3 regions of the Escherichia fergusonii ATCC 35469 genome follow, and region 1 is predicted to be linked to each of the others. Evidence: riboswitches for the same ligand, from Rfam matches in the RefSeq annotation. Region 1 holds a riboswitch; each other region holds the start of a gene.
What was found. A riboswitch is a leader RNA that binds a small molecule or an ion and turns the genes downstream of it on or off. The one in region 1 is predicted to bind thiamine pyrophosphate.

Region 2: another riboswitch for thiamine pyrophosphate. It lies ahead of thiC (phosphomethylpyrimidine synthase ThiC); the one in region 1 lies ahead of thiM (hydroxyethylthiazole kinase).
Region 3: another riboswitch for thiamine pyrophosphate. It lies ahead of thiB (thiamine ABC transporter substrate binding subunit); the one in region 1 lies ahead of thiM (hydroxyethylthiazole kinase).

The regions. Positions count from the first base shown of each region.
Region 1 covers NC_011740.1:2,233,837-2,243,697, reverse strand. Annotated here, with positions in the region: gene apbC (iron-sulfur cluster carrier protein ApbC) at 1-893, shown strand, start outside; gene EFER_RS11030 (DUF2574 family protein) at 1,110-1,391, shown strand; gene yehD (fimbrial protein YehD) at 1,674-2,207, shown strand; gene EFER_RS11020 (fimbria/pilus periplasmic chaperone) at 2,258-2,941, shown strand; gene EFER_RS11015 (fimbrial biogenesis outer membrane usher protein) at 2,954-5,437, shown strand; gene EFER_RS11010 (putative fimbrial-like adhesin protein) at 5,453-6,481, shown strand; gene rcnB (Ni(II)/Co(II) efflux transporter accessory subunit RcnB) at 6,533-6,871, opposite strand; TPP riboswitch at 7,162-7,258, shown strand; gene thiM (hydroxyethylthiazole kinase) at 7,291-8,079, shown strand; gene thiD (bifunctional hydroxymethylpyrimidine kinase/phosphomethylpyrimidine kinase) at 8,076-8,876, shown strand; gene EFER_RS10990 (glycoside hydrolase family 25 protein) at 8,944-9,759, shown strand; gene EFER_RS10985 (DUF6493 family protein) at 9,845-9,861, shown strand, end outside.
Region 2 covers NC_011740.1:3,850,949-3,860,809, reverse strand. Annotated here, with positions in the region: gene rpoC (DNA-directed RNA polymerase subunit beta') at 1-2,107, shown strand, start outside; gene thiH (2-iminoacetate synthase ThiH) at 2,349-3,482, opposite strand; gene thiG (thiazole synthase) at 3,479-4,249, opposite strand; gene thiS (sulfur carrier protein ThiS) at 4,251-4,451, opposite strand; gene thiF (thiazole biosynthesis adenylyltransferase ThiF) at 4,435-5,190, opposite strand; gene thiE (thiamine phosphate synthase) at 5,183-5,818, opposite strand; gene thiC (phosphomethylpyrimidine synthase ThiC) at 5,818-7,713, opposite strand; TPP riboswitch at 7,794-7,894, opposite strand; gene rsd (sigma D regulator) at 7,946-8,422, opposite strand; gene nudC (NAD(+) diphosphatase) at 8,517-9,290, shown strand; gene hemE (uroporphyrinogen decarboxylase) at 9,330-9,861, shown strand, end outside.
Region 3 covers NC_011740.1:85,330-95,190, forward strand. Annotated here, with positions in the region: gene EFER_RS00640 (tripartite tricarboxylate transporter permease) at 1-201, shown strand, start outside; gene EFER_RS00645 (DedA family protein) at 385-1,149, shown strand; gene thiQ (thiamine ABC transporter ATP-binding protein ThiQ) at 1,230-1,928, opposite strand; gene thiP (thiamine/thiamine pyrophosphate ABC transporter permease ThiP) at 1,912-3,522, opposite strand; gene thiB (thiamine ABC transporter substrate binding subunit) at 3,498-4,481, opposite strand; TPP riboswitch at 4,512-4,611, opposite strand; gene sgrR (DNA-binding transcriptional regulator SgrR) at 4,645-6,300, opposite strand; gene sgrT (glucose uptake inhibitor SgrT) at 6,389-6,514, shown strand; gene EFER_RS00675 (MFS transporter) at 6,620-7,798, shown strand; partial or broken gene EFER_RS00680 (MFS transporter) at 7,859-9,169, opposite strand; gene EFER_RS00685 (LysR family transcriptional regulator) at 9,401-9,861, shown strand, end outside.

The sequences.
Region 1 (9,861 bases):
AGTTGCTGCGTATCACCGGGGCGAAAGCTATTGACTGGAAATTGTCGCATAACATCGCCACTCTGAAACGCGTGAAGAATCAGCCGGGTATTAACGGCGTGAAGAACATTATCGCGGTGAGCTCCGGTAAAGGCGGCGTGGGTAAATCGTCCACGGCGGTAAACCTGGCACTGGCGCTGGCGGCAGAAGGGGCGAAAGTCGGCATTCTGGACGCCGATATCTACGGCCCATCAATCCCAACCATGCTGGGTGCAGAAAATCAGCGTCCGACCTCGCCAGACGGCACCCACATGGCGCCGATTATGTCTCATGGCCTGGCAACCAACTCGATTGGTTATCTGGTCACTGATGATAACGCGATGGTGTGGCGTGGCCCGATGGCGAGCAAGGCGTTAATGCAGATGTTGCAGGAAACGTTGTGGCCAGATCTCGACTATCTGGTGCTTGATATGCCGCCAGGCACCGGTGATATCCAGCTGACACTGGCACAGAACATTCCGGTGACCGGGGCGGTAGTGGTCACCACGCCGCAGGATATCGCGCTGATCGATGCGAAAAAAGGCATTGTGATGTTCGAGAAGGTCGAAGTTCCGGTGCTCGGTATTGTCGAGAACATGAGTGTGCATATTTGCAGTAACTGCGGTCACCATGAGCCGATTTTCGGTACCGGTGGTGCAGAGAAACTGGCTGAGAAATATCACACGCAGTTGCTGGGGCAGATGCCGTTACACATTTCCTTACGTGAAGATCTCGATAAAGGCACGCCAACAGTTATCAGCCGTCCGGAGAGCGAATTTACCGCTATCTACCGCCAGCTGGCTGACCGCGTTGCAGCCCAGCTTTATTGGCAGGGAGAAGTGATCCCTGGCGAAATTGCCTTCCGCGCTCTTTGATTTCCTCTCTATTATTCCCACCGCGTCAATGTAATGTTGACGCGGTGTTTCGTTTTGCTGCCTTGCCGGGCGTTAATCCTAAAAATTACGCTGCAAATTGATTGATGAAAAATGACTGAATATTCTCAGTCGTTGGTCGATTAATGGATGTACGACTATAGTTGCTTTTGTATGCAGTTTGCAGAGTGACCATTTTCACTACAGGGATAACGTTAAATGAAGACCCCCTTGCCATTCGGCATTATCGTTCTGGTTTATGGTATCGCTGCGCCAGTCTCCGCTTCTCAAGAAGCTACACTTTCTATTCAAGGCAAAATAAGCCCGCCAACATGCAGTGTTGATGTAGTCAGCAGTCATTTCACGCAAGAATGTGGAAAAATGACACGCCACTTTACCCTACAGAAAAGTGTAATCACTGCGGTGAGAGGCGTCGTGACAGAGGTTGTGGCTGTACCTGAAGATGGAAAACGGAAAATTATCCTTAGCAGTTACGATTAATGCCTCCAAAACTTTCATTTCCTCAATAAGAAATCATTTTGATGAATGATTTCTTATTTTTTATTCATTAAAAAAATAAATAACAAATGAATTTTGTTTTTAACAATAAAGATTAATAATGTTTTTACATTAACACATTTGTTAAATCTATATTGCATTATGTAAATTGTTTTAAATCAATAAAACAATATGTTTACATTGCGGTAACTAACGTGATGTGAGAATTTTGTTTCAAGAGATAAAGATTCTCAAAACCAAAAAAAATCTACTGAGGAATTAAATATGAAACGTTCAATTATCGCTGCTACCGTTATTTCTGCCGTAGTTATGAGCGCTGGTGTTTTTGCTGCTGATACACAGGATCAAGGCAAGCTGGAAATCAAAGGTAAAATTGTAGGTACAACGTGTGAATTTATTGGTAGTAATAGTGCGGAAATTATTTTGAACGAATTGGGCGCGGATAAAATTAATGGTTTGCCAGCAGGTGGTGTATATGATGGCGTAACTAATAGTACTGCGGTCCCGTTAAAAATAAAATGTGAGGCTAATAAAACACCGCGTATTACCTTTTCTGCAACGCAATTTGATAACAATGATATAACGCTGAATAACGGTGATGCAAAAGGTGTAGGTTTTGCCGTTTACCATGGTGATACTAATACAAAAGTTGATCCGCAAACTGGCGTAAGTCTGGAAAAAAATAGCACGGGTGATTACGAACTTAATTTCCTCGCTCGCTATGCCCGTAATACTGATGCAGCAGTTGAATCGGGTAATGTAAATTCAACATTAACCCTGACCGTTGTTACTGATTAACATCTTTGCCGGCGACTCTCGTCGCCGGCCTTTTTCAAAGGCGCGTGAATATGAAACGTCTAACCACAATAATATTAATTAGCGCAATATTTCCTGCTCATGCTGGCATTGTTATTTATGGCACACGGGTTATTTACCCGGAAGAAAAAAAAGAAGTTATTGTTCAACTGATGAATCAAAGTGATCACGCATCTCTGGTTCAGTCGTGGATTGATGATGGGAATACGTCCCTGCCACCGGAACAAATTGAAGTTCCGTTTCTGCTGACGCCGCCCGTCGCGCGCGTGCCAGCATCATCCGGGCAGCAGTTGAAAATTAAGAAATTAGCATCGACATTGCCAGCAGATAAAGAAAGCATATTTTATCTTAATGTTCTGGATATCCCGCCTAATAATCCAGAAAATGATGGCAAAAATGTACTTAAGTTTGCAATGCAAAATCGGATCAAACTTATCTGGCGGCCGAAAAATATCGCACCTGTGAATAAGCTGTCTTTTAATAAACTGGCTGTATATCGTAGTGACATGCTGGTGACGCTGAAAAATGATACGGCTAACTGGATTACAGTTACAGATGTCAAAGCAGGTAGAGTTAAAATTAATGATCAAACAATTATGCTGGCACCTTTATCAGTGCAAAAAATAAATATGAAATCTGCAGCGGAAAGACAATATGAAGTTACGATTATTGACGACCACGGCAACTACATCAGCAATAATATCAATGTAAAATAATAGGGGCTGTCTATGCCAGAAATGAAGCCAGTCGCTTTGGCTATCTTAGCTGTCTTGTTTACATTTCAGGCTCAAGCGACCGAAACCTTTGATACCCATTTTTTAATGGGTGGTATGAAAGATAAGAAAGTTACCCATTTCCAGCTTGATCCGAACAAACCAATTCCTGGTGATTATGAGTTGGATATCTATGTTAATAAGCAATGGCGGGGGAAATATAATGTCAATATTACTGACGAACCCTCTGAAACCTGTCTGTCAGCAGAAATTATAGCAAATTTAGGTGTTTTGCTGCCAAATTCACAAACAAAACAATCTACGGATTGTGTGCCTTTACGTGAAATCATCAGAAGTGGCAGTTTTGCTTTTGATATTGGTGTATTCAGACTGGATCTTAGCGTGCCCCAGGCTTTTGTTATTGAAGTAGAACCAGGATATGTTTTACCGGAAAATTGGGACCGGGGAATTAATGCGTTTTATACTTCTTATTATTTTAGCCAGTATTACAGCGATTTTAAAAGTGCAGGCAATAACAAAAGTACCTATTCACGTTTCAATAGCGGCATAAATCTGTTGGGCTGGCAGCTGCATTCCGATGCCAGTTTTAACAAAGCCGATAACAGTAGCGGTGAGTGGAAAAGCAACACCTTATATCTGGAGCGTGGATTTGCCTCTACCCTAAGCACCCTGCGGGCAGGTGATATGTACACCTCAGCACAAATATTCGATTCGGTACGATTCCGTGGTTTGCGTTTGTTTCGCGATATGGCGATGTTACCTAACTCCAAACATAGCTTTACCCCCATAGTGCAAGGTATTGCGCACAGCAACGCCCTGGTGACCATTGAGCAGAACGGATTCATTGTTTACCAAAAAGAAGTCCCACCAGGTCCATTTGCCATTGCTGATTTACAGCTTGCTGGTGGCGGCGCTGATCTTGATGTTACGGTAAAAGAAGCAGATGGTCAGGTTAACACTTACCTGGTGCCTTTTGCCTCAGTACCCAATATGCTGCAACCTGGCGTTTACAAATATGACATTGCAGCCGGGCGCAGCCATATAGAAGGTGCCAGTGAGCAGGCAGATTTTGCGCAACTTAGCGTTCAGTATGGTTTTAATAATTTGCTCACTCTGTATGGCGGCTCGATGGTAGCCGAACATTACAATGCGTTTACCCTCGGCACTGGCTGGAATACACGAATCGGGGCGATTTCACTGGATGCCACGCAATCGCATAGTAAGCAGGAAAATGGTGACGTCTTTAATGGGCAGAGTTATCAAATTGCGTGGAATAAATATCTGAGTCAGACCTCAACCCGGTTTGGGTTGGCCGCTTATCGCTACTCTTCCAGCGGATACCGTACATTTAACGATCACGTCTGGGCAAATAATAAAGACAGTTATCGTCGTGATGAGAATGATGTTTATGATATTGGTGATTATTACCAGAATGATTTTGGTCGCAAAAATACATTTTCAGCCAATATCAGCCAGTCATTACCAGAAGGTCTTGGATCACTGGCGGTTAGCGCACTATGGCGAGATTATTGGCAACGCAGTGGTGACAGCAAAGATTATCAGTTGAGTTATTCTAATAACTGGAAAAAAATTAGTTATATTTTTTCTGCCAGCCAAACATACGATGCAGATAGAAAAGCTGAAAAACGCTTTAACTTATTTATCTCAGTGCCATTTGACTGGGGTGATGATATTACCACAACACGGCGGCAGTTGAGTTTATCAAACTCAACCACTTTTGATAATGCGGGTTACACCGCAAATAATACGGGAATTAACGGAGTTGCCGGTGAGCGTGATCAATTTAATTATGGTTTTAATTTTAGCCACCAAAAAGAGGCCCATGAAACGGCGGCAGGTGCAAATATTACCTGGAACGGACCAGTGGCGATTGTAAATGCCAACTACAGTCAGTCATCTAATTATACTCAGATGGGCGGTAGTATTTCTGGTGGGATGGTGGCATGGGCCGGTGGGGTAAATGTGACAAACCGACTCACTGACACGCTGGCGATTATGCAGGCACCTGGCTTACAAGGGGCGTATGTCAATGGGCAAAAATATCGCACTACAGATAAAAACGGCACTGTTATTTACGATAACTTAACGCCATTTCGCGAAAATCATCTGATGCTGGATATTTCACAAAGTTCCAGCGATACAGAGTTAAAGGGAAATCGAAAAATTGTTGCCCCTTATCGTGGCGCTGTTGTGCAGATTAATTTTGAAACTGACCAACGCAAACCCTGGTTTATTAAAGCTAAACGTCATGATGGTTCACCATTGATCTTCGGCTATGAAGTGCTTGATATTCATGGGCATGATGTCGGTGTGGTTGGGCAGGGAAGTCAGTTATTTATTCGAACTAATGAGATACCACCAGAAATCAGTGTCGCTGTAGATAAAGAAAAAGGGCTTTCATGCACCATTACCTTTGATAAGACAATTGATGAAAGCAAGGTTTATATTTGCCGGTAGCAGGTGGGTGATTCTATGAAATTAAAAATATTTATCGCGTTTTTACTGGCACTTATGACACATGGTGTGTCGGCAGGTTGTAGTGGAAATATTACTTACCAGGATTCAATGGTTGTGAATGAATATTTTGTGCTCAACCCTACGCAGAGCGAAGTATTTTCTCATCAATATAATGATATGTCTTGTTCCGGGACAAATACAGTCAGTCCATTGAAACCTTCAGATATTATCGTCGGTTTTTATGATAATAGCGTGAAATTAAAACTGACCATTACCTGGATTGATGGTCAAGATATTAAATTGGATTCAAGTAAGGGAGTTTTTCCTGCAAGCTATAAGGTGACAGTTAGTGAAGTAAGCAGTAGCACAACTGCTAATATTTCTGCTGATTCCTCAAATAGCGTTTTAATTAAGGATATCGCATCGCTCTCCAGTGCGTCGTCAACTTCAAAGAATGATGCATTTTCTGACCTTTTTTGGTGTGTCGTGTTCGGCAAAGGCTGGAATACCTGTATTACAAATTACCGAAACGCACTGGCCAGGGTTGGCGGATTCTATTCCTCAGATTTACGAATAACCTGGAACAGAAAGCAATCTACCTGTAAACCGCAAGACCTGAGCATAACTTTGCCAAATACCACACTTTCTGAGTTGCCTCAGTCAGGAAAAAGTACAACCAGTGCCACTGAAAATATCAAACTGCAGTGCGATAACTTGTTTGGTGAGCGAAAACAATCCACGCGTAAAATGACGGTTTATCTTTATAGTAGTGATTTAATAACCAACAGGAATGATGTTCTGAAAGGTGATGAAAATAACGCTGTTGGATTTGTGCTGGAGTCAGGAACAAAACAGTTAACGATTGGTGTTAATGCAGGTAATGTTAGTGGCATTAGTAGTTTATGGGAAGTTGCTAAAGCTGGATATGTGGGCAGCAATGAAGTGCAGATACCTATTACAGCCAGGTATTATGTTCTTGATAAAAGTAAAGCCAAACCAGGCGACCTTAAAGCAACCGTTATTATCGCAATGAAATATGATTAAAATATCAGGAGTAGTAATATTTTATTCCCCCTCTGGATGAGGGGGATTTTTTTATCGATGGTAAAAAATTTCGCCATCGTAGGCTTTAATAATTTTGCCATCAGTGTCGTTAATCAACACGTAAGCACCGCCCATATAAGTCCAGTGTGTGCCAGCGGCGGGTGCTGGTAAGTTACGCAACTGCCACTGCTTTATGTTGTATTCATTAGTACGGTATAACGCCGGTACGGTATCGCCAGGCTTAAAATGCTTGAAATCAGCAATGAAGCTGCTTAATTCGTATTTTGCAATACCTGAAGTATTGCCTGAACCTGTTGTCGTCGGTGCGGCCCATGCAGCACTTGTTGCCAGCAGTACTGCACCCAGCAACATGTTAGTTTTCACACCCATATTCACTCCACTTTCCGGGTCTTCAAATCAGTCGGGTATCATTTCTGTCATGCATGATCCTGACAAGAAATATTTTGTTAGGATTCTACTGATTGCGTAAAAAGTGTAAACGATAGCACCCACAGGCGGCATAAATTATTTTTATTTTCCCTGCAAGGCTAACAGTTTAGGAATCATCCAGGCCGATTTACATTGGATTATCAAGGCAGTATCCTTGTTATCGAAGCCAAAATTATACGCTAAATAATTTCAGTCGCAGCACATGCAACTTGAAGTATGACGAGTATAGCTTCAACGACTCGGGGTGCCCTTCTACGTGAAGGCTGAGAAATACCCGTATCACCTGATCTGGATAATGCCAGCGTAGGGAAGTCAGACACTGCTCGTGTCCCTTCTTTCACGCGGGCAGGAGCTAAAATATGCAGCCTGACCTGCTAAGCCGCAAAACTGCGGCGTTAACATTACAAAAATTTCACACGCTATCGCCACTTACACACTGCATGACCAATGATGTAGTGCAAACTTTTACTGCCAACACTTTGCTGGCGCTAGGTGCTTCCCCCGCAATGGTGATTGAAACAGAAGAAGCCAGCCAGTTTGCTGCTGTTGCCAGTGCATTGTTAATAAATGTTGGCACTCTCACCCAAGCGCGTGCGCACGCAATGCGTGCAGCTGTAGTCCATGCAAAACGGGTAAAAACCCCCTGGACGCTGGACCCGGTAGCTGTTGGTTCGCTTGATTATCGACGCCATTTTTGTACAGAGCTTTTATCACTTAATCCTGATGCTATTCGGGGGAATGCCTCCGAAATCATGGCATTAGCAGGTGTCAGCAATAGTGGGCGCGGTGTTGATAGCACGGATGTGGTAGCGAACGCGTTACCCGCTGCAGTTATGCTGGCTCAGGAAACTGGTGCAGTGGTAGTGGTTACTGGCGAGGTTGATTATGTTACCGATGGACGACGAACTGTCGGCGTTGGCGGCGGTGATCCTTTAATGACCAAGGTTGTGGGAACTGGCTGTGCATTATCGGCAGTGGTTGCTGCCTGTTGCGCATTACCGGGCGACAGACTGCTAAATGTTGCTTCTGCATGCAGTTGGATGAAGCAAGCAGGAGAACGAGCCATTGTCAGAAGCCAGGGGCCGGGCACATTTGTGCCGTATTTTCTCGACGCACTCTGGCAGATGACTCAGGAGGTAGAGGCATGAAACGGATTAACGCTCTGACAATTGCAGGCACTGATCCCAGTGGTGGTGCAGGAATTCAGGCAGATCTCAAAACGTTCTCTGCACTTGGTGCTTATGGTTGTTCGGTAATAACCGCCCTGGTAGCGCAAAACACCCGGGGCGTGCAATCGGTGTGTCGCATAGATCCTGATTTTGTCGCCGCGCAGTTGGATTCGGTGTTCACTGATGTGCGAATCGACACCACTAAAATCGGTATGTTGGCGGAAACCGATATTGTTGAAGCGGTGGCAGAACGGTTGCAACGTTATCAGATCCAAAACGTGGTACTCGACACCGTTATGCTGGCAAAAAGCGGCGACCCTCTGCTTTCACCTTCGGCGGTTGCCACGCTGCGCAGTCGATTATTGCCACAGGTTTCATTAATAACGCCAAACTTGCCCGAAGCAGCCGCATTGCTTGACGCGCCACACGCGCGCAACGAACAGGAAATGCTGGAACAAGGACGAGCGCTGTTAGCGATGGGCTGTGGCGCAGTGCTGATGAAAGGCGGTCATCTGGATGATGAGCAAAGCCCGGACTGGCTGTTTACCCGAGAGGGGGAACAACGGTTTACTGCACCGCGCATTATGACCAAAAACACTCACGGCACTGGTTGTACGCTCTCTGCGGCGTTGGCTGCACTACGCCCGCGCCATACAAACTGGGCTGACACCGTACAGGAGGCAAAAAGTTGGCTTTCTGCCGCGTTAGCGCAGGCCGACACGCTGGAAGTGGGGCACGGAATTGGTCCGGTTCACCACTTCCACGCCTGGTGGTAAACACCGTAATATAGCTGCTTTGGATTTTTTTCAGCCTGCTTGTGCTGAAAATGCAGGGATGAAGCCAATGCAGCTATGGATTGCCAGTCGTAAAAGATTTACCGCCTTACTTTGTGCCCTTGGGCTAATTTCCATCGTGGCGATTTATCCCAGCCAGACGGTTAATTTTTTCTATTCCACAGCAATTCAGATCAAAGACTATATTCACTTTTATGGTTACCGCCCGGTCAAATCTTTTTCTATTCGTATTCCTGCCAGTTACACCATTCACGGAATAGATGTTTCGCGCTGGCAGGAGCGGATCGACTGGCAGCGGGTGGCAAAAATGCGCGACAACGGTATCCGCTTACAGTTTGCTTTTATCAAGGCCACGGAAGGCGAGAGTCTGGTAGACCCATATTTTTCGCGTAACTGGCGTCACAGTCGTCAAAATGGCCTGTTGCGTGGCGCGTATCACTATTTTTCCCCGTCGGTATCCGCTTCAGTTCAGGCGCGATTATTTCTGCAAACGGTGGATTTTGCCCACGGCGATCTCCCTGCTGTGCTGGACGTAGAAGAGCGAGGAAAATTATCGGCGAAGGAATTACGCAAGCGGGTAAGTCAGTGGCTAAACATGGTCGAAAAAAGCACAGGAAAAAAGCCGATTATTTATGCAGGCGCGACGTTTTATCACACGAATTTGGCGGGGTATTTCAATGAGTATCCGTGGTGGGTTGCGCACTACTATCAACGTCGTCCGGACAATGACGGCATGGAATGGCGTTTCTGGCAGCATTCCGACCGTGGCCAGGTAGATGGCATTAATGGCCCGGTGGATTTTAATGTGTTTAATGGCACGGTGGAGGAGCTGCAGGGATTCGTGGGGAGCACATTCACGAAGTAAACATCAAAAATCAGAATTTCGGGGGCTGATAAAACAGGTGTTCAACCCGGTATCATGAATAATACTCCATGGAAGAGACTCGCCAATGATACCTGTCGAACT
Region 2 (9,861 bases), 1.6 Mb from region 1:
TATTAACCGTGACGGTCAGGAAGAGAAGCAGGTTTCCTTCAACAGCATCTACATGATGGCCGACTCCGGTGCGCGTGGTTCTGCGGCACAGATTCGTCAGCTGGCGGGTATGCGTGGTCTGATGGCGAAGCCGGATGGCTCCATCATCGAAACGCCAATCACCGCGAACTTCCGTGAAGGTCTGAACGTACTCCAGTACTTCATCTCAACCCACGGTGCTCGTAAAGGTCTGGCGGATACCGCACTGAAAACGGCGAACTCCGGTTACCTGACTCGTCGTCTGGTTGACGTTGCGCAGGACCTGGTGGTAACCGAAGACGATTGTGGTACCCATGAAGGTATCATGATGACGCCGGTTATCGAGGGTGGTGATGTTAAAGAGCCGCTGCGCGATCGCGTACTGGGTCGTGTAACTGCTGAAGACGTTCTGAAGCCGGGTACTGCTGATATCCTCGTTCCGCGCAACACGCTGCTGCACGAACAGTGGTGTGACCTGCTGGAAGAGAACTCTGTCGACGCGGTAAAAGTACGTTCTGTTGTATCTTGTGACACCGACTTTGGTGTATGTGCGCACTGCTACGGTCGTGACCTGGCGCGTGGCCACATCATCAACAAAGGTGAAGCAATCGGTGTTATCGCGGCACAGTCCATCGGTGAACCGGGTACACAGCTGACCATGCGTACGTTCCACATCGGTGGTGCGGCATCTCGTGCGGCTGCTGAATCCAGCATCCAGGTGAAAAACAAAGGTAGCATCAAGCTCAGCAACGTGAAGTCGGTTGTGAACTCCAGCGGTAAACTGGTTATCACTTCCCGTAACACCGAACTGAAATTGATCGACGAATTCGGTCGTACCAAAGAAAGCTATAAAGTGCCTTACGGTGCAGTACTGGCGAAAGGCGATGGCGAACAGGTTGCTGGCGGCGAGACCGTTGCAAACTGGGACCCGCACACCATGCCGGTTATCACCGAAGTAAGCGGTTTTGTACGCTTTACTGACATGATCGACGGCCAGACCATTACTCGTCAGACCGACGAATTGACTGGTCTGTCTTCGCTGGTGGTTCTGGATTCCGCAGAACGTACCGCAGGTGGTAAAGATCTGCGTCCGGCACTGAAAATCGTTGATGCTCAGGGTAACGACGTTCTGATCCCGGGTACCGACATGCCTGCGCAGTACTTCCTGCCGGGTAAAGCGATTGTTCAGCTGGAAGATGGCGTACAGATCAGCTCTGGTGACACCCTGGCGCGTATTCCGCAAGAATCTGGCGGTACCAAGGACATCACCGGTGGTCTGCCACGCGTTGCGGACCTGTTCGAAGCACGTCGTCCGAAAGAGCCGGCAATCCTGGCTGAAATCAGCGGTGTGGTTTCCTTCGGTAAAGAAACCAAAGGTAAACGTCGTCTGGTTATCACCCCGGTAGACGGTAGCGAGCCGTACGAAGAGATGATTCCGAAATGGCGTCAGCTCAACGTGTTCGAAGGTGAACGTGTAGAACGTGGTGACGTAATTTCCGACGGTCCGGAAGCGCCGCATGACATTCTGCGTCTGCGTGGTGTTCATGCTGTGACTCGTTACATCGTTAACGAAGTACAGGACGTATACCGTCTGCAGGGCGTTAAGATTAACGATAAACACATCGAAGTTATCGTTCGTCAGATGCTGCGTAAAGCTACCATCGTTAACGCGGGCAGCTCCGACTTCCTGGAAGGCGAACAGGTTGAATACTCTCGCGTCAAGATCGCAAACCGCGAACTGGAAGCGAACGGCAAAGTGGGTGCAACTTACTCCCGCGATCTGCTGGGTATCACCAAAGCGTCTCTGGCAACCGAGTCCTTCATCTCCGCGGCATCGTTCCAGGAGACCACTCGCGTGCTGACCGAAGCAGCCGTTGCGGGCAAACGCGACGAACTGCGCGGCCTGAAAGAGAACGTTATCGTAGGTCGTCTGATCCCGGCAGGTACCGGTTACGCGTACCACCAGGATCGTATGCGTCGCCGTGCTGCAGGTGAAGCTCCGGCTGCACCGCAGGTGACTGCAGAAGACGCATCTGCCAGCCTGGCAGAACTGCTGAACGCAGGTCTGGGCGGTTCTGATAACGAGTAATCGTTAATCCGCAAATAACGTAAAAACCCGCTTCGGCGGGTTTTTTTATGGGTGTTATTCAGAGGGCAAATTCTTCATGGGAAATATTAAGAAAGGCAGGGCGAAACGAGGAAGAAGCTTTTCGCCCTGGACAACATTCCTGCTGACGGTACTAACATAAAAAAACGCAACGCTTTCAACAACCTTGCGTTTTTCATCTTCCGTAGCTGCTCGGAATAAATTTACGTTCTTACATTCTGTCTCATGTCCTTTGCGAGGCGCGTCCCAGATAGCTGTCCCAGTCTTTCCATACCGGCTGCAAACCCTGAGCAGTTAATGCAGCAGCAACGGCTTCCGGCCTGCGATCGTCGTGCGGTGAGAATTGCTCCAGCTCCGGATGATTGTCGGCATAGCCACCAGGTTGCGTTTTCGAGAAGGCGCTGACGTTATTGATCGCCAGCGGAATAACGCGATCGCGAAACCACGGTGATTCCCGCGTGGAGAGTGACAGTTCAATCTCCGGCGCAAGTAGGCGGAAGGCGCAGATAGTTTGCACTAACTGGCGTTCATCCATAATCGACGCTGGCTCAATTCCGCCAGTACACGGGCGCAGGCGCGGGAAGGAGACAGAGTAACGGCTTTGCCAGTAATGTTGTTGCAGCCATAGCAAATGTTCGGCAACCATATAGCAGTCAACGCGCCAGCTGTCGGAAAGGCCGATTAGCGCGCCGAGGCCTATCTTATCTATCCCCGCACGGCCCAGCCGATCCGGCGTTTCCAGCCGCCAGAAGAAGTCCTGTTTTTTCCCTTTCAGATGATGGTGGGCGTATGTCGCCTCGTGATATGTCTCCTGATAAACCATCACCCCATCCAGACCAAGTTGCTTTAACTCGGCGTATTCCGCTTCCGCCAGTGGCTGTACTTCCATCTGTAGTGAAGAGAACTGTTCACGCAGGACAGGGAGATGACGACGAAAGTAATCCATCCCCACTTTCGCCTGATGTTCACCAGTGACCAGCAATAGATGTTCAAAGCCCATCTCCCGGATAGCGGCGCTTTCCCTGGCGATATCCGCTTCATCCAGCGTTTTACGCTTGATGCGATTGCTCATGGAAAATCCGCAGTAAGTGCAGTCGTTAGCGCAAAGATTAGAGAGATAAAGCGGGACGTAGAAGCTGACGATGTTGCCAAATCGCTGGCGGGTCAGGCGCTGCGCCCGTTGAGCCAGTGGTTCCAGGTATTCACCGGCGGCAGGTGATAGCAATGCCATCATATCGTCGCGAGTGAGTTGCGAAACATTGAGCGCCCGCTCTACGTCAGCTGCCGTTTTGCTGTTGATTCGCAGGCGGATGTCGTCCCAGTCCAGTTGTCGCCAGCGATCACTGAAGGTTTTCATGCCGATGCCTCCAGAAATCCGGTCAGCGGGCTAGTGGCATGAGCAAAATGACTGCGACTGCCCGGCCCGGACTGACGTGCCAGCAGGCCGGCGTCTACCGCCAGACGAAATGCCTTCGCCATGTTGACGGGATCGTCCGCGACGGCAATCGCCGTATTCACTAACACCGCATCGGCTCCCATTTCAAGCGCCTGCGCGGCATGGCTGGGAACGCCAATGCCAGCATCAACGACCACCGGAACCGTGGCTTGCTGGATAATAATCTCCAGCATGGCGCGGGTTTCCAGTCCCTGATTAGAGCCAATTGGTGCGCCGAGCGGCATTACTGCTGCACAGCCCACTTCCTCCAGACGTTTGCACAACACTGGATCGGCACCGCAGTAAGGCAGCACGACAAATCCCTGTTGCACCAACGTTTCGGCGGCTTTCAGGGTTTCGATGGGATCGGGCAATAGCCAGCGGGCGTCAGGGTGAATCTCTAATTTTAGCCAGTTTGTGCCTAACGCTTCACGTGCCAGATGAGCGGCGAAAATGGCTTCTTCCGCGGTTTTCGCCCCGGAAGTATTTGGCAGCAGTGTCACACCCGCCGCGATAAGTGGATCGAGGATAGCATCGTTGTGTTGGCGCAAGTCGACGCGTTTCATCGCCAGCGTCACCAGTTGGCTGCCGGAAGCGCGGATCGCCTCCACCATCAATTGTGAAGAGGCGAATTTCCCGGTGCCGGTAAACAGATGTGAATCAAACGTTTTGTCCGCAATACGTAACATCTCAACCCCCTGCAATAACCTGAAAAAGTAGGATCTGGTCGCCATCCTGCACGATATGTTGCGCCCATTGCTCCCGCGGGACGATTTGCTGATTAATTGCCAGTGCCGCACCTGCTTGTTGTTGATTGAGTTGCTCCAGCAACTCGTGAACAGTTTGCCCGGCGGCGCACTGCATCGGTTGATCGTTAAACAGGATCTGCATTGCTTCCTCCGCATACCGGGCAACCTGTAGCGCGGCGCAACGCCAGGTTGCGCCATTGGTTTAATTTACCGTCAAACAGTCGAAGATATCCCGCAGGGGTCTCTATACCACTCAATAGCTTAATTGCTTCCAGTGCCTGTAACGTGCCCATAACCCCGACCACCGGGCCAACCACGCCCGCCGTGCGGCAGTTGCGTTCTGGCTCCTGGTTATCCGGCCACAGGCAGCGGTAACACCCCTGTTCCCAGGGCGGCGTCAGTACCATCAACTGACCGCCAAATCCGACCGCGCTGGCGGTGATAAGCGGTGTGTTAAGTGCTACGCAGGCGGCATTAATCTCCTGGCGAGTCGCCATGTTGTCGGTACAGTCGAGAACCACATCGGCCCGTGCTACCGCATCTTTTAACGCCTTACCCGTTAACCGTTGTTGTAATGCTGTCAGTTGAATGTCGGGATTCAACTGTGTCAGTCGTTGTTGGCTGACCTGCGATTTCGGGCGATCGATATCTTCAGTGGTAAAGAGGATTTGTCGTTGCAGATTGCTCAAATGCACATCGTCGTCATCTGCCAGTACCAGCGTCCCGACACCAGCTCCCGCCAGGTATAGCGCAGCAGGTGTACCCAACCCACCCAGACCGATAATCAGCACCTGGCTGTCGAGCAGTTTTTGCTGCCCGTCAAGAGCGATATCGTCGAGCAGGATTTGACGGCTATAACGCATAAAATCACGGTCATTCATCGCCAACTCCTGCAATTTCCAGCAACTGTTCCGTTGCCAAACGCCAGTCTGCGGCCTGGGTAATGGCACTGACGACGGCGATACTGCCAACACCTGTCGCCATCACCGCAGGCGCGCGCGGCAGGCTGATACCGCCAATCGCCACGGTGGGATAAGCTGCCAGACGCTCAATGTGTCGTGCCAGCTGTTCCAGCCCCTGCGGTGCAGAAGGCATCTGTTTGGTTTGCGTCGGGAACACATGTCCTAGCGCGATATAAGAAGGACGAGCTGCCAGCGCGACGTCGATTTCCATGTCATCATGAGTCGAAACGCCCAGCCGCAGGCCCGCTGCACGGATGGCATTGAGATCGGTGGCTTGCAAATCTTCCTGTCCCAGATGGACGCCATATGCCTGATGCTTAATCGCCAGCCGCCAGTAATCGTTGATAAACAGCCGTGCGTTATAGCGGCGGCCCAGCGCAATTGCTGCCACGACATCGGCTTCAACCTCTTCATCGCGCCGATCTTTGATGCGCAGCTGGAGAGTACGCACGCCTGCATCCAACAGACGTTCGATCCACTGTACGCTATCCACTACCGGGTACAGTCCTAAACGAAAAGGTACATGAGGAAAATCAGGCTGATACATCACGCTTCCTCCTTACGCAGGTAGATTTCTCCACCTCTGGCACGGAAGTTCTCCGACATATCCGCCATTCCCACTTCAATGGTTTGCGCGGCGGCGTAATCACGTACTTCCTGGCTGATTTTCATCGAGCAGAATTTCGGCCCACACATGGAGCAAAAATGGGCGACTTTGCCGGACTCTTGCGGCAGGGTTTCATCGTGATAAGCGCGGGCGGTAAACGGGTCGAGGGCCAGATTAAACTGGTCTTCCCAGCGAAATTCGAAGCGGGCTTTCGACATGGCGTTATCGCGAATTTGCGCGCCCGGATGCCCTTTCGCCAGGTCGGCGGCGTGGGCGGCAATCTTATAGGTGATAAGCCCCTGCTTAACATCTTCTTTATTAGGTAGACCCAGATGCTCTTTTGGCGTTACGTAACAGAGCATCGCGCAGCCAAACCAGCCAATCATCGCCGCGCCAATCCCCGACGTGAAGTGGTCATAACCCGGCGCAATATCAGTAGTTAGCGGCCCGAGGGTATAGAACGGAGCTTCGTGGCAGTGCTCTAACTCCTCGGTCATATTGCGGCGGATCATCTGCATCGGTACATGCCCAGGACCTTCAATCATCACCTGCACGTCATATTCCCAGGCGATTTTGGTCAGTTCGCCCAGCGTATGTAGCTCGGCAAACTGCGCTTCATCGTTGGCGTCCTGAATAGAACCGGGGCGCAGGCCGTCGCCCAGCGACAACGAAACATCATAAGCGGCACAGATTTCACAAATTTCGCGGAAGTGTTGATAGAGGAAATTTTCCTGATGATGGGAGAGGCACCATTTCGCCATAATCGAACCGCCGCGAGAGACGATACCGGTCAGGCGTTTCGCGGTCATCGGCACGTAGCGAAGTAGCACGCCCGCATGGATAGTGAAGTAATCCACACCTTGCTCGGCCTGTTCCAGCAGCGTGTCCCGGAACGCTTCCCAGGTAAGATCTTCAGCGATCCCATTAACCTTCTCCAGCGCCTGGTAGATCGGCACTGTACCAATCGGCACCGGGCTGTTACGCAAAATCCATTCGCGAGTTTCGTGAATATAGCGACCGGTGGAAAGATCCATCACTGTATCCGCCCCCCAGCGCGTAGACCATACCAGCTTTTCCACTTCTTCTTCGATGGAAGAGGTGACTGCCGAGTTGCCGATATTGGCGTTAACCTTCACCAGAAAGTTGCGACCAATAATCATCGGCTCCGATTCCGGATGATTAATGTTGGCCGGGATAATCGCACGTCCGGCAGCAACTTCATCACGGACAAATTCCGCGGTGATATTTTCCGGCAGACGTGCGCCAAAGCTCATTCCCGGATGCTGGTGGCGCAAAACTTCGCTACGTATGCGCTCGCGACCCATATTCTCGCGAATGGCGATGAATTCCATTTCGGGCGTGATGATGCCCCGGCGGGCGTAGTGCAGTTGGGTGACGCGGCGTCCTGCTTTGGCGCGCTTTGGGGTTAATACGCCGCTAAAACGTAGCTCGTCGAGGCCATCATCTGCTAGTCGCGCTTTAGTGTAATCGGAACTGCGCACGGTAAGTTCTTCGGTATCGCCGCGCGCATCGATCCACGGCTGGCGCAGTTTTGCCAGTCCTTGCTGCACGTTAATGGCGATCTGTGGATCGCCATACGGACCGGAGGTGTCGTAGACCGGAATCGCTTCGTTTTCTTCGTACTGCGGCTGTTCTTTGCTGCCGCCAATTAGCGTCGGGCTAAGCTGGATCTCACGCATCGGCACGCGCACGCCGGGGTGTGTGCCAGTGATGTAAATACGTTTTGAGTTGGGAAAGGCGGTGCCTTCCAGGGTGTCGATAAAATGTTGGGCCTGGGCGCGTTGTTCGCGGCGGGTCAGTTTTGTTGCAGACATAGCTCATTCCAAAAAGTTAAGGACGTGGCTTGTCAGACGACGGATGAAGCAAGAGACGATCGCCGCAAAGGCGATGCGATAGCAGATTAACTCTTGTTCCCTTCGCAGGTATTAGCCTGATCAGGTTCCGCGGATCCCGAATAAACGGTCTCAGCCAGTTAAGGCACTCCGACAAGAAATTAGCCCCGCAAACGGGGCGTTGAATGTAAATTACGCGTTAACAGCGCAGAACTCAAGCAGGATATTTGACGCGGGCGGCGTCAAGCACCAGCAGAATCAGCTTATCTTCCAGCACAAAGCGCGCTTCCAGGGCCTCGCCGATGTCAGATAAAACCTGTTGAAACTCAAGGTAATTATCATGATCGATAGCGGTTTCCAGGCTGGAATCGTAGTAATCCATAATCTGTTGGGTATTGGCTTCGAGTTGTGGCCAAATCTTCGCGGCGCGTGCGAGTTGCCCATTGCCTTCCAGTTTATGAAGAATGCGCTCATAAATACTGAAATGTCCGGCAGACAAGTAATCGACCAGGCTCTGACAAAAATCATCAAGGGCTTTTTCGTTTAGCCTCATGTACGATTCTTTGCCAGGCTTAATGCCAACCAGATTGTAGTAAGCCACGAGCAGATGCTTACGTACATGTAGCCAGCGATCAACCAGTTTGTTACTTCCTCTGACGCGCTCCGTCAGGTTATCGAGCTGGTTAAGCATGATTGACTCCGCAAGTTTGTATTCAAAAACTGCTCAGTGAGAAATGTAAAAACCATGTTAAACATGCCAGTGATGCAAAGGTAGTGCAAGAGCTATGGATCGTATAATTGAAAAATTAGATCACGGCTGGTGGGTCGTCAGCCATGAACAAAAATTATGGTTGCCGAAGGGAGAATTGCCATATGGCGAAGCGGCAAATTTCGATCTTGTGGGTCAGCGCGCACTACAAATCGGCGAATGGCAGGGGGAACCTGTTTGGTTAGTACAACAGCAGCGGCGTCACGATATGGGGTCGGTACGTCAGGTCATTGATCTCGATGTTAGGCTGTTTCAACTGGCCGGACGTGGCGTGCAACTGGCGGAGTTTTACCGATCGCATAAATACTGTGGTTACTGCGGGCATGAAATGTATCCGAGCAAAACCGAATGGGCGATGCTGTGCAGCCATTGTCGTGAGCGTTACTACCCGCAAATCGCACCCTGCATTATTGTTGCCATCCGTCGCGATGATTCGATCCTCCTCGCCCAGCATACCCGCCATCGTAACGGTGTCCATACGGTGCTTGCCGGATTCGTCGAAGTGGGCGAAACCCTCGAGCAGGCGGTCGCGCGGGAAGTGATGGAAGAGAGCGGAATTAAAGTTAAAAACTTGCGGTACGTGACTTCCCAGCCGTGGCCGTTTCCCCAGTCGCTGATGACCGCATTTATGGCGGAATATGATAGCGGCGACATCGTGATTGATCCGAAAGAGCTGCTCGAGGCGAACTGGTATCGCTACGATGATTTACCGTTACTTCCGCCGCCCGGCACCGTGGCGCGCCGTCTGATAGAAGATACGGTGGCGATGTGTCGGGCAGAGTATGAGTGATGATACACTGACCGCCTGACGCACTAAGGAACAGCCAAAATGACCGAACTCAAAAACGATCGTTATCTGCGGGCGCTGCTGCGCCAGCCCGTTGATGTCACTCCAGTATGGATGATGCGCCAGGCGGGTCGCTATCTACCGGAATATAAAGCCACGCGCGCCCAGGCGGGCGATTTTATGTCGCTGTGCAAAAATGCAGAGCTGGCGTGCGAAGTGACTTTGCAACCGCTGCGTCGCTATCCGCTGGATGCGGCGATCCTCTTTTCCGATATCCTCACCGTGCCGGACGCGATGGGGTTAGGGCTCTATTTTGAAGCCGGAGAAGGTCCGCGTTTTACCTCGCCAGTCACCTGCAAAGCTGACGTTGATAAACTGCCAATTCCGGACCCGGAAGATGAGCTGGGTTATGTGATGAACGCGGTGCGTACTATTCGCCGCGAACTGAAAGGCGAAGTGCCGCTGATTGGTTTTTCCGGCAGCCCGTGGACGCTGGCGACCTATATGGTGGAAGGTAGCAGCAGCAAAGCGTTCACCGTGATCAAAAAGATGATGTATGCCGATCCACAGGCGC
Region 3 (9,861 bases), 2.1 Mb from region 1:
AAGGAATACCCGGTTTCGCCCATTATTTTGGGGATGATTCTTGGGCCAATGTTGGAAAAAAACTTATTATCTTCAATGATTAAGTCTAATGGCGAATGGCTGGCGTTTGTTGAGCGCCCGGTATCTATGGCACTGGCTGCCTGTTTCTTTTTGGTTGTCGCGTTGCAAGGACGCAATATCTACCGTTCATTTAGCCGTTAATCCGCTGTTTTCAGACCATCCATGTTGTGGATGGTCTGCCTTCCCCTAAGTAAAATCCTGCGTGACTGCTAAATTTATACTCTAAATGATTCGCGTTGCAGGAGTATATTCATACAAAGAATAGATTGACCTGAATACCACCACTTCGCACAATCCACGACGAATTCATCAACCGGGCGCATTATGCAAGCATTGCTGGAACACTTTATTACTCAATCGACCGCGTATTCTCTGATGGCTGTTGTGCTGGTGGCTTTTCTGGAGTCGCTGGCGCTGGTCGGTCTGATTCTGCCAGGTACGGTACTGATGGCAGGACTGGGGGCACTGATTGGCAGCGGCGAGTTGAGTTTTTGGTATGCCTGGCTGGCCGGTATTGTCGGTTGCCTGCTGGGGGACTGGATCTCCTTCTGGCTGGGCTGGCGTTTTAAAAAGCCGTTGCATCGCTGGTCTTTTATGAAGAAGAACAAAGCGTTGCTCGATAAGACCGAACATGCGCTACATCAGCACAGCATGTTTACCATTCTGGTCGGACGTTTTGTCGGGCCGACGCGTCCGCTGGTACCGATGGTGGCAGGGATGCTGGATCTGCCAGTGCGTAAGTTTCTTTTACCGAATATTGTAGGTTGCCTGTTGTGGCCGCCGTTTTACTTCCTGCCGGGGATTCTGGCGGGCGCGGCGATCGATATTCCTGCCGGAATGCAGAGTGGCGAGTTTAAATGGTTGCTGCTGGCAACAGCGGTGTTTTTGTGGGTTGGTGGCTGGCTGTGCTGGCGGTCATGGCGCAGTGGTAAAGCGACTGACCGTTTAAGTCATTATTTGTCGCGCGGTCGTTTGTTGTGGCTGACGCCGTTGATTTCTGCCATCGGCGTGGTAGCGCTGGTGGTGTTAATTCGCCACCCGTTGATGCCGGTGTATATCGATATTTTGCGTAAAGTGGTTGGAGTTTAGGCCTGCATGGCAGTGTAACTGTTTGATATTTAAATTTTTATTGTCGGATGCGGCATTCACACCGCATCCGATATGACAGATTAACCTTTAATCCCCAATAGTGCCGAAGCACTCGCCTTACCGCTCAACAACTCATCGGTCATACCCTGCCAGGCGATGCGCCCGTCGGCGACCACCACCGAGCGTGTGGCGATCCGGGCCGCATCTTCCACACTGTGCGACACCATCAATAGCGTCATTTTTTGCTGCTGGCAGCTCGTGCTCACCAGCGTCAGCATCTCCTGACGTAACGCCGGATCGAGCGCAGAGAACGGTTCATCGAGCAATAAAATCGGCTGTTCGCGTACCAGACAACGCGCTAACGCCACGCGTTGTCGCTGACCGCCGGAAAGCTCGCCCGGTAACCGCGCCATTAAATTATCAATCCCCATCTGACGGGCAATAGCGTGCATTTTCTCCTGCTGCGCCGCGTTCAGTTTCAAGCCCGGATTTAGCCCCAGCCCGATGTTCTGCGCGACCGTCAGGTGACTGAACAGGTTGTTCTCCTGAAACAGCATCGACACCGGACGGCGTGACGGCGGCGTCGTGGTGTGATCAACGCCGTCGATAGTCAGCGAACCGCTGGCTGGCGTCAGAAAACCGGCGATCAAATTCAGCAGGGTACTTTTACCCGCGCCGCTTGGCCCGAGGATCGCCACCTGCTCGCCGCGTTCCACCGTTAAGCTAAAACGCATCGGCAAATGGTGATAAAGCCAGGTGATATCAGTCAGTTTTAACATTTCGCCCCGGTAGTTTTTCAATCACGGTAAACAGCAGAAAACAGAGCAGCAGTAGAATTAACGCGGTCACCGCGCCATCCTGGCTACGATAGGAGCCAATTTGCTGGTAGAGATAAAATGGCAGGGTACGGAAATCATCGTTACCGAACAACGCCACCACGCCAAAATCACCAATCGACAGCACACAGGCAAAGGCCAGCGCCTGCGCCAGTGGGCGTTTCAGGGCGCGCAGCTCCACTACTTTTAATCGTGACCAGCCTTCAATGCCCAGCGACTGACACAACATACTGTAACGCGCGGTGATATCGCGCATCGGGTTTTCCAGCACTTTCAGCGCATAAGGGATGGCCATTAACGCATTGGTGAAAATCACGATGCCGTCAGCAGATTGTGGCAGGCCGATGGTGTTGTTGAGCAGTAAAAAGAAGCCCGTTGCCAGCACAATCCCCGGCATAGCGAGGATCAACATGCCGCTCATCTCCAGCGCCTGGCCCGCCAGCATTTTTTGCCGTGCCCGCAATTCGCGACTGCTCCATAGCAGCATCATGGTCAGCACCACGCACAATACGCCTGCCGCCAGCGCAATACGCAACGAGGTCCACAGCGCCTGCCACAGCACCGGTTGTGCCAGCACCTCTGGCAACTGGCGATTTACCCCATCGACAATCACCGCCAGTAACGGTGGCAGCAACAGCAGCAGCGCCAGCACAATTAACACCGTGTCGCAAATGCGGCTATGCAGACGGTCGTCCGGGTCGCGCCAGCCTTGCAGCAGCGTGGTGCCGGGCGCAATGGCTTTACTTAGTCGCTGACTCAACAGCACCAGCCCAAGGCAACATATCATCTGGATCAGCGCCAGCATCGCCGCGCGGGCAGGATCGTAGTCGTAACTCAGCGCCTGATAAATAGCCAGCTCGATAGTGGTCGCCTGCGGACCACCGCCCAGCGACAGCACGGTGGCGAAGCTGGCGAAACAGAGCATAAAGATCAGCGCAGCAACCGGCGGGATTTGGCGCCGTAACCACGGCCATTCAACGAAGCGGAAAAAATGCCAGCCGCGCATGCCAAGCTGGGCAGCAAGCTGACGCTGTTCGCCGGGAATGTTTTCCAGTGCCTGGAGCAATAAGCGGCTCGCCATCGGCAGATTAAAAAATACGTGCGCCAGCAAAATGCCTTGCAGGCCGTAGGGCGAAAAGGTCCACTCCAGACCGAGCGATTGGCAGAGTGATGCCAGCCAACCCTGGCGACCATAGACGCTAAGAATGCCGAAAACAGCAACCAGCACCGGGAGGATCAGGGTCATTGCGCACAGACGCAACAGCGCCAGCCGTCCCGGAAAGCGCCTGCGGTAGAGGGCGCGGGCGAGGAATATTGCCGGTACGACAGAGATCAGCGCCGAGAGAAACGCCTGCCAGAAGGAAAAGCGCACCACATGCCACAGGTAGCTGTCCTGCCAGATTGCCATCCAGTCACCCTGCGGCGCGTTCCACCACAGGGCGAGAAACGCCGCCAGTGCGACCGCCACCACAAGCGTAGCGGCGCTTACACCTGGAATTAACCAGCCGGGAATTAACGGCTGACGGCGCGTTGCCATTCGCTAATCCATGCCTGACGTTGTGCCGCCACTTCGGCTGGCGTGAACTCTAGCGTGGTTGCTGGTTTGGTCAGTTGTTCAAACCCGGCAGGCAGCGTGACGTTTGCCACCGGATACATCCAGTTGCCGGTTGGGATCGCATTCTGAAAAGCCGGAGAAACCATAAACTGGAGGAATTTCTGCGCCAGCTCCGGCTGCTTGCTGGCAGCGGTGCGGGCGGCAACTTCCACTTGCAGATAGTGACCTTCGCTGAAATTCGCGGCGGCGTAGTTATCTTTCTTCTCTTCGAGAATGTGATAAGCCGGAGAGGTGGTGTAACTTAGTACCAGATCGCTTTCGCCTTTTAAAAACAGGCCGTAGGCTTCGCTCCAGCCTTTGGTGACCGTGACCGTTTTCTTCGCCAGCTTCTGCCAGGCCTGCGGGGCGTCATCGCCATAGACTTTTTGCATCCACAACAGCAGACCCAGGCCCGGCGTACTGGTACGCGGATCCTGATAAATCACCCGCCAGTTTTGATCGCTTTCAACCAATTCTTTCAGGCTTTGCGGCGGATTTTTCAGTTTGTTCTTGTCATAGACGAAGGCGAAATAGCCGTAATCAAACGGGACAAAAGTGTCATTATTCCAGCCACCGGGAACATTAAAGGCATCCGCTGCCACACCGCTTTTAGCAAAAAGCCCGGTTTTGCTGGCGGCGTCTAACAGATTGTTATCCAGCCCCAGCACCACATCGGCTTTACTGTTTTTGCCTTCCATCCGCAGACGGTTGAGAAGCGAAACGCCATCTTCCAGCGCCACCAGTTTGAGTTCGCAATTACAGTCGGCTTCAAAGGCTTTTTTCACCACCGGACCAGGCCCCCAGTCGGCGGCGAAGGAATCGTAGGTATAAACAGTCAGAACGGGTTTAGCGAAAACAGGTGCTGTACAGAGCAACAGCAGGGGAAGATATTTTTTTAACACTTTGCACCTCAAAGAAGAGTGGCAAAGGACTTGAGAAGGAGCCTCAAATCCCTTCGCCGGCGTTATCCGGATCAGGTTCGACGGGTATTTTCTCAGCGCACGCGTCTGCGTGGCACCCCGTTGAGAACGGCGTTAGTGTAGTGATTTTGTTATCAACCAGCAATCATGGATCCGGTGGTGCAAACCACGCGGATTTAAAATCGAACCAGCCGAGAGTGTTCATGCGCAGGCCGCGCATACTGCGTTGCCCCTGAATGATCAGCCAGTGGTGGATGAGCGGCACCATTGCTTTGCTGGCGACCAGTTGCTGGCACCAGTTCGCCAGGTTCATTTCGCCATTGCGCCAGCGGGCGGCGTCGGCTTGCCAGTCGATCGGAATACAGTGTTGTAGCAGCGGCACTTCGCACAAATGCGCGAACAGCGAAAAATCCAGCGGCAGCGTAAAGTTGGCGCTGTTAAGCCAGATGTCGCTTTCGATCTCTCCTTCGTGCCACTGATCGTAGCTGATCTCTTTGATTTCCAGCGTGACCTGGTGACTTGCCAGAATCTGCTGCATGATCCTGGCAATCACCCGATGCTCACTATGATCCTGATAAAAGGTCAGGGTGAGGCTTTCCAGTCCGGCAGGTTTTTCGCTCTGTAGGATATGGGCATGGTGCCAGCGCGGCAGCAGACCGTAGGCCGGAAACCACAGTTGCTGGTACTGCTCTTCGGCAAAATAGACCAGGTTGGTGGGGGAGAGAACATAGCTTACCCAGTCTCTTACCGCCTGATTCGCCCCACGATGGGTGCGGCTGTCGAACAGTAAATAATAGCAACCTTCCTCCAGGCGGCTTTCAATCTCTTTTTCCTCGCCCTGAGGCCCTTCAAGCATCAGTCCACAGGCTGGCTCGTCGGCACTTTCCGGCAGAACCCAGACGTTTACTTCGTCGATTAATGCGCGATAACCGAAGAAGTCATCGAATGCCTGAATTTTCAGTTGATTGCTGCTGTTGCGGAGCACCGCATACGGACCGGTGCCGATGGGATGGCTGGCAAAGTTACTGAGGGTTTCCCATTCGCGCGGCAGGATCATCGCCGGAACTTGCCCCAGCAGTAACGGCAACCAGCGGTCTGGCTGCGTGAGATGGATGTCCAGCGTCCAGGGCGTCGGCGACACAATTTCAGCAATATGCGAATAGAGCGGCAGCGTATTGATCCGTTTCAAAGAGGCTATCACGTCGTCCATTTCCAGTTCACGACCATGATGAAAATGGACTCCTGGACGTAAAAAGAAGCGCCAGTGAAGCGGTGAAATTTGCTGCCAGTGGTGGGCGATGTCCGCCTCCAGTTCCCCATTTTCCTCATTTACGCGCGTTAGCGAACTGAAAATTTGCCGGGCAATATGCGTTTCGGAACGGCGCAATGCGCTGCCGGGCAGCAGATTACGCAACGGACGATAGTAGAGCACGCGCAGGATATGTCGCCCCTGGCGGAAGCTACGCCCCAGATGAGAAACCAGCATTTTCCGCACAGCTGCTTTGTCGCCAACCAACTGCACCAGTTGGTCTATATGGTCCTGCTCAAGTAAATCTTCCGCACGTTGTTGCTGGAGCGCCAGCCCGGTATAGAGGAATGTCAGGCGTGAACGCTTACCGCGACCGACTTCCGCTTCCCACGTCAACCAGCCACGCTCCTGCATGGTATTCAGGAGCGTGCGCATATGGCGACGGGAACAGTTGAGCAACTCCGCCAGTTCGTTCAGCGTGGTCTCCTGAGATTTACCGTCGCAGCATTGCCACAAACGGATGAACTGCTGTTGCAAACGAGAGGAAGGCATAAAAGGGGAACTCCTGGGGAAAATCCAGCAATTTAATAATCCCTATATTAGGCCAATAATCACTGTCGATGAAGCGAGGAGGTGGGATATGCATCAGTTTTATCAGCGGTATTTTACCGCAACTGAAAAGTTGTCCTGGTTATATTGGTTAAGCGCCTCCCGGCGTTTAGCAATGCTGGAAGAACTGATGCAGTGGGAGTTGAGTGCTCCGTAACTGAATTGCCGACATCATGTGTGACTGAGTATTGGTGTAAAATCACCCGCCAGCAGATAATACCTGCTGGCTTTTTTTATTCTCGCCGCGCTAAAAAGGAAACTTATGGTCTGGATTATGACGATGGCTCGCCGTATGAATGGTGTCTACGCGGCTTTTATGCTGGTCGCCTTTATGATGGGAGTCGCAGGGGCGCTACAGGCTCCTACATTGAGTTTATTTCTCAGTCGTGAGGTTGGCGCCCAGCCATTCTGGGTCGGACTCTTTTATACGGTGAATGCTATCGCCGGGATTGGCGTAAGTCTGTGGCTGGCAAAGCGTTCTGACAGCCAGGGCGACAGGCGTAAACTGATCATGTTTTGCTGCCTGATGGCGATTGGCAATGCGCTACTGTTTGCATTTAATCGTCATTATCTGACATTGATCACCTGTGGTGTGTTTCTGGCCTCACTGGCTAATACAGCAATGCCACAGCTGTTTGCCCTGGCGCGGGAATATGCGGATAACTCTGCGCGTGAAGTCGTGATGTTTAGCTCAGTTATGCGTGCGCAGCTTTCTCTGGCATGGGTTATCGGTCCACCGCTGGCTTTTATGCTGGCGTTGAATTACGGCTTCACGGTGATGTTTTCGATTGCTGCCGGGATATTCGTCATCAGCCTGATATTGATTGCGTTTATGCTTCCGTCTGTAACCCGGGTGGAGTTGCCGCCAGAAAATGCTCCAGCAATACAAGGTGGCTGGCAGGATAATAATGTTCGGATGTTGTTTGTTGCCTCAACGCTAATGTGGACCTGCAACACGATGTACATTATTGATATGCCATTGTGGATAAGCAGCGATCTTGGATTACCTGACAAACTGGCGGGTCTACTGATGGGCACGGCAGCAGGGTTGGAAATCCCGGCAATGATTCTGGCGGGTTACTTTGTAAAACATTTTGGCAAACGGCGCATGATGCTCGTGGCAGTAGCCGCTGGTGTGCTGTTTTATATCGGGCTAATTTTCTTTCATAGTCGTATGGCGCTGATCACACTACAGCTGTTTAACGCAGTGTTTATCGGCATTGTTGCAGGTATTGGGATGCTATGGTTTCAGGATTTGATGCCAGGCAGAGCGGGATCAGCTACAACATTATTTACTAATAGCATTTCTACCGGGGTGATTCTGGCAGGTGTTATTCAGGGAGCAATAGCGCAAAGTTGGGGGCATTTTGCAGTCTATTGGGCAATTGCTGCCATTTCGATCGTGACGTTATTTTTAACCGCGAAGGTAAAAGACATTTGATGAATGTAGGATGAGTATAAAAAGGGGGAGAAAATGCTTCCCCCTTTTATCGTATACCGATTATTTCAGGACAATACGCTTAATGTCGCCAATGATAAAGACATAAGCAATGACGCCGATTAATGCTGTCACCCCGATATAGATCAACGCATAAAAGAAATTACCGCTTAACGAGATAATAAAACCGATAATCAGCGGGGTAATAATTGATGCGAGATTAGCACAGAAATTAAAAATCCCCCCGGTAAGTCCCGCCATATTATCTGGGGCGATATCAGAAATTAAGGTCCAGCCGAGCCCTACCATTCCCTAGCCAAAAAAAGCAATCGACATAATAACAATAACCGTGGTGTTATCATTAACCCAGTTGGCTGCAATAATACAGCTTGATAACAGTAATCCAGAAATAATTGGCAGTTTCCGACTGATATTTACCGAACCTGTTTTATTTAACAGACGATCAGATATCCAGCCGCCAAAAATAATACCAATCGCCGCAGCAAGAAACGGCCAGGTAGCAAAGAATCCAACATGGAGCCACGGCATCTGGCGCTCGTTTGCCAGATAAGTAGGGAACCAGGTCAGAAAGAAAACCAGTGTAGTATTCCCGGCAAATTGCCCAAGACTGGCCCCGATAATTTGCCGACAGGAGAGAAGTCTTTCGGCATCATTCCAGTTAAACGGAATATTACTGTTAGCTACGGTGTTATTGTTTACGCCAATGTACGCCAGTTCTTCTTTATTTGCTGATTTTGATTCATGTGGCTCATGATAAAAACGCCACCATACGAAGGTAAACAGAATACCTATCGCACCGGTAGCAAAAAATAATATTCGCCAACCATAATGTTCCAGCACAAAAAACAACAAAGGAGAAAACGCGGCAAGGCCAATATATTCTCCAACGGTGTAAGTTGCCGTTGCCCGTGCTCGTTCATGTTGTGGAAACCATTTGCTCACCACCCGACTGTTTACCGGAAAACAAGGCGCTTCGCTAATACCTAAACCTAATCGCAGAAGTAATAATGATTTTAACCCAAGAGCAAAGCTTTGCAGAAGAGTGAATGTTGACCAGAAAAAAATTGAAAGTGCGTAGGTTAATTTATTCCCAAAACGGTCTAAAAATATGCCACCTGGAATTTGTGCCAGGGCATAGGTCCAGGCAAAAGCAGAGAAAACAATGCCCATCATTGCTGGATCTATTGCCAGTTCCCTGGTGAGTTGCGGAGCGACTATCCCCAGAATGGTGCGATCAAGGTAATTGATCATCGTACCAATGGATAATAGCAATAATATGACAATTCGAGCTCGACTTCTTTTTTGTACCATAGGTGGTGATGCCAGACCATCCTGGGAAGTTTGTGTCCTCATGGAAATATCCTTTAAAAGTTTAAAATATTTTTGCATGTATCTTTACAGGCAAAAATACTCTTTCTTCTTATTCATGAGATTTATGTTTTAGTATGCTTTGTTACAGATAAAAATTATCAGTCGAGAATAATTGATATGACTCCAGAAAATGACGTTTAGTCCGCAGCAATATTAAACGCTATGGTATATTGGCTACAGTGATTTTATTCTTATATTATACGGTCAAAAATAATGAATCTAAAGCAACTTTATTATTTTAAGCGTCTTGCTGAAACAGAACATTACACTGAAGCAGCATCCGCACTTTGTATTACTCAACCCGCCCTAAGCCACGCAATCTCTGAACTGGAGAAAGAGTTAGGTGTGGCACTCTTTGCCCGCCGTGGGCGTAACATTCAGATCACGCCAAACGGTAAACGTTTTTTACCCTATGTTGAAGATGCTCTGACGTCATTAGAGAATGGTCGTATGACGTTACAAAAAAGTTGCGATAAAAACAAAGAAAATATTCGTATTGCCTTTATTTATACCATGGGGGAATATGTTGTCCCACAGTTAATCAATAAATTCTCATTATCACCTGCATATTCAGATGTGACATTTTCTTTTACCCAGGGAACATCGTTAACGTTATTACAGGATTTAAAAGCAGGAAAAACAGATTTAGCAATATGTTCTTATATTGCCGATGA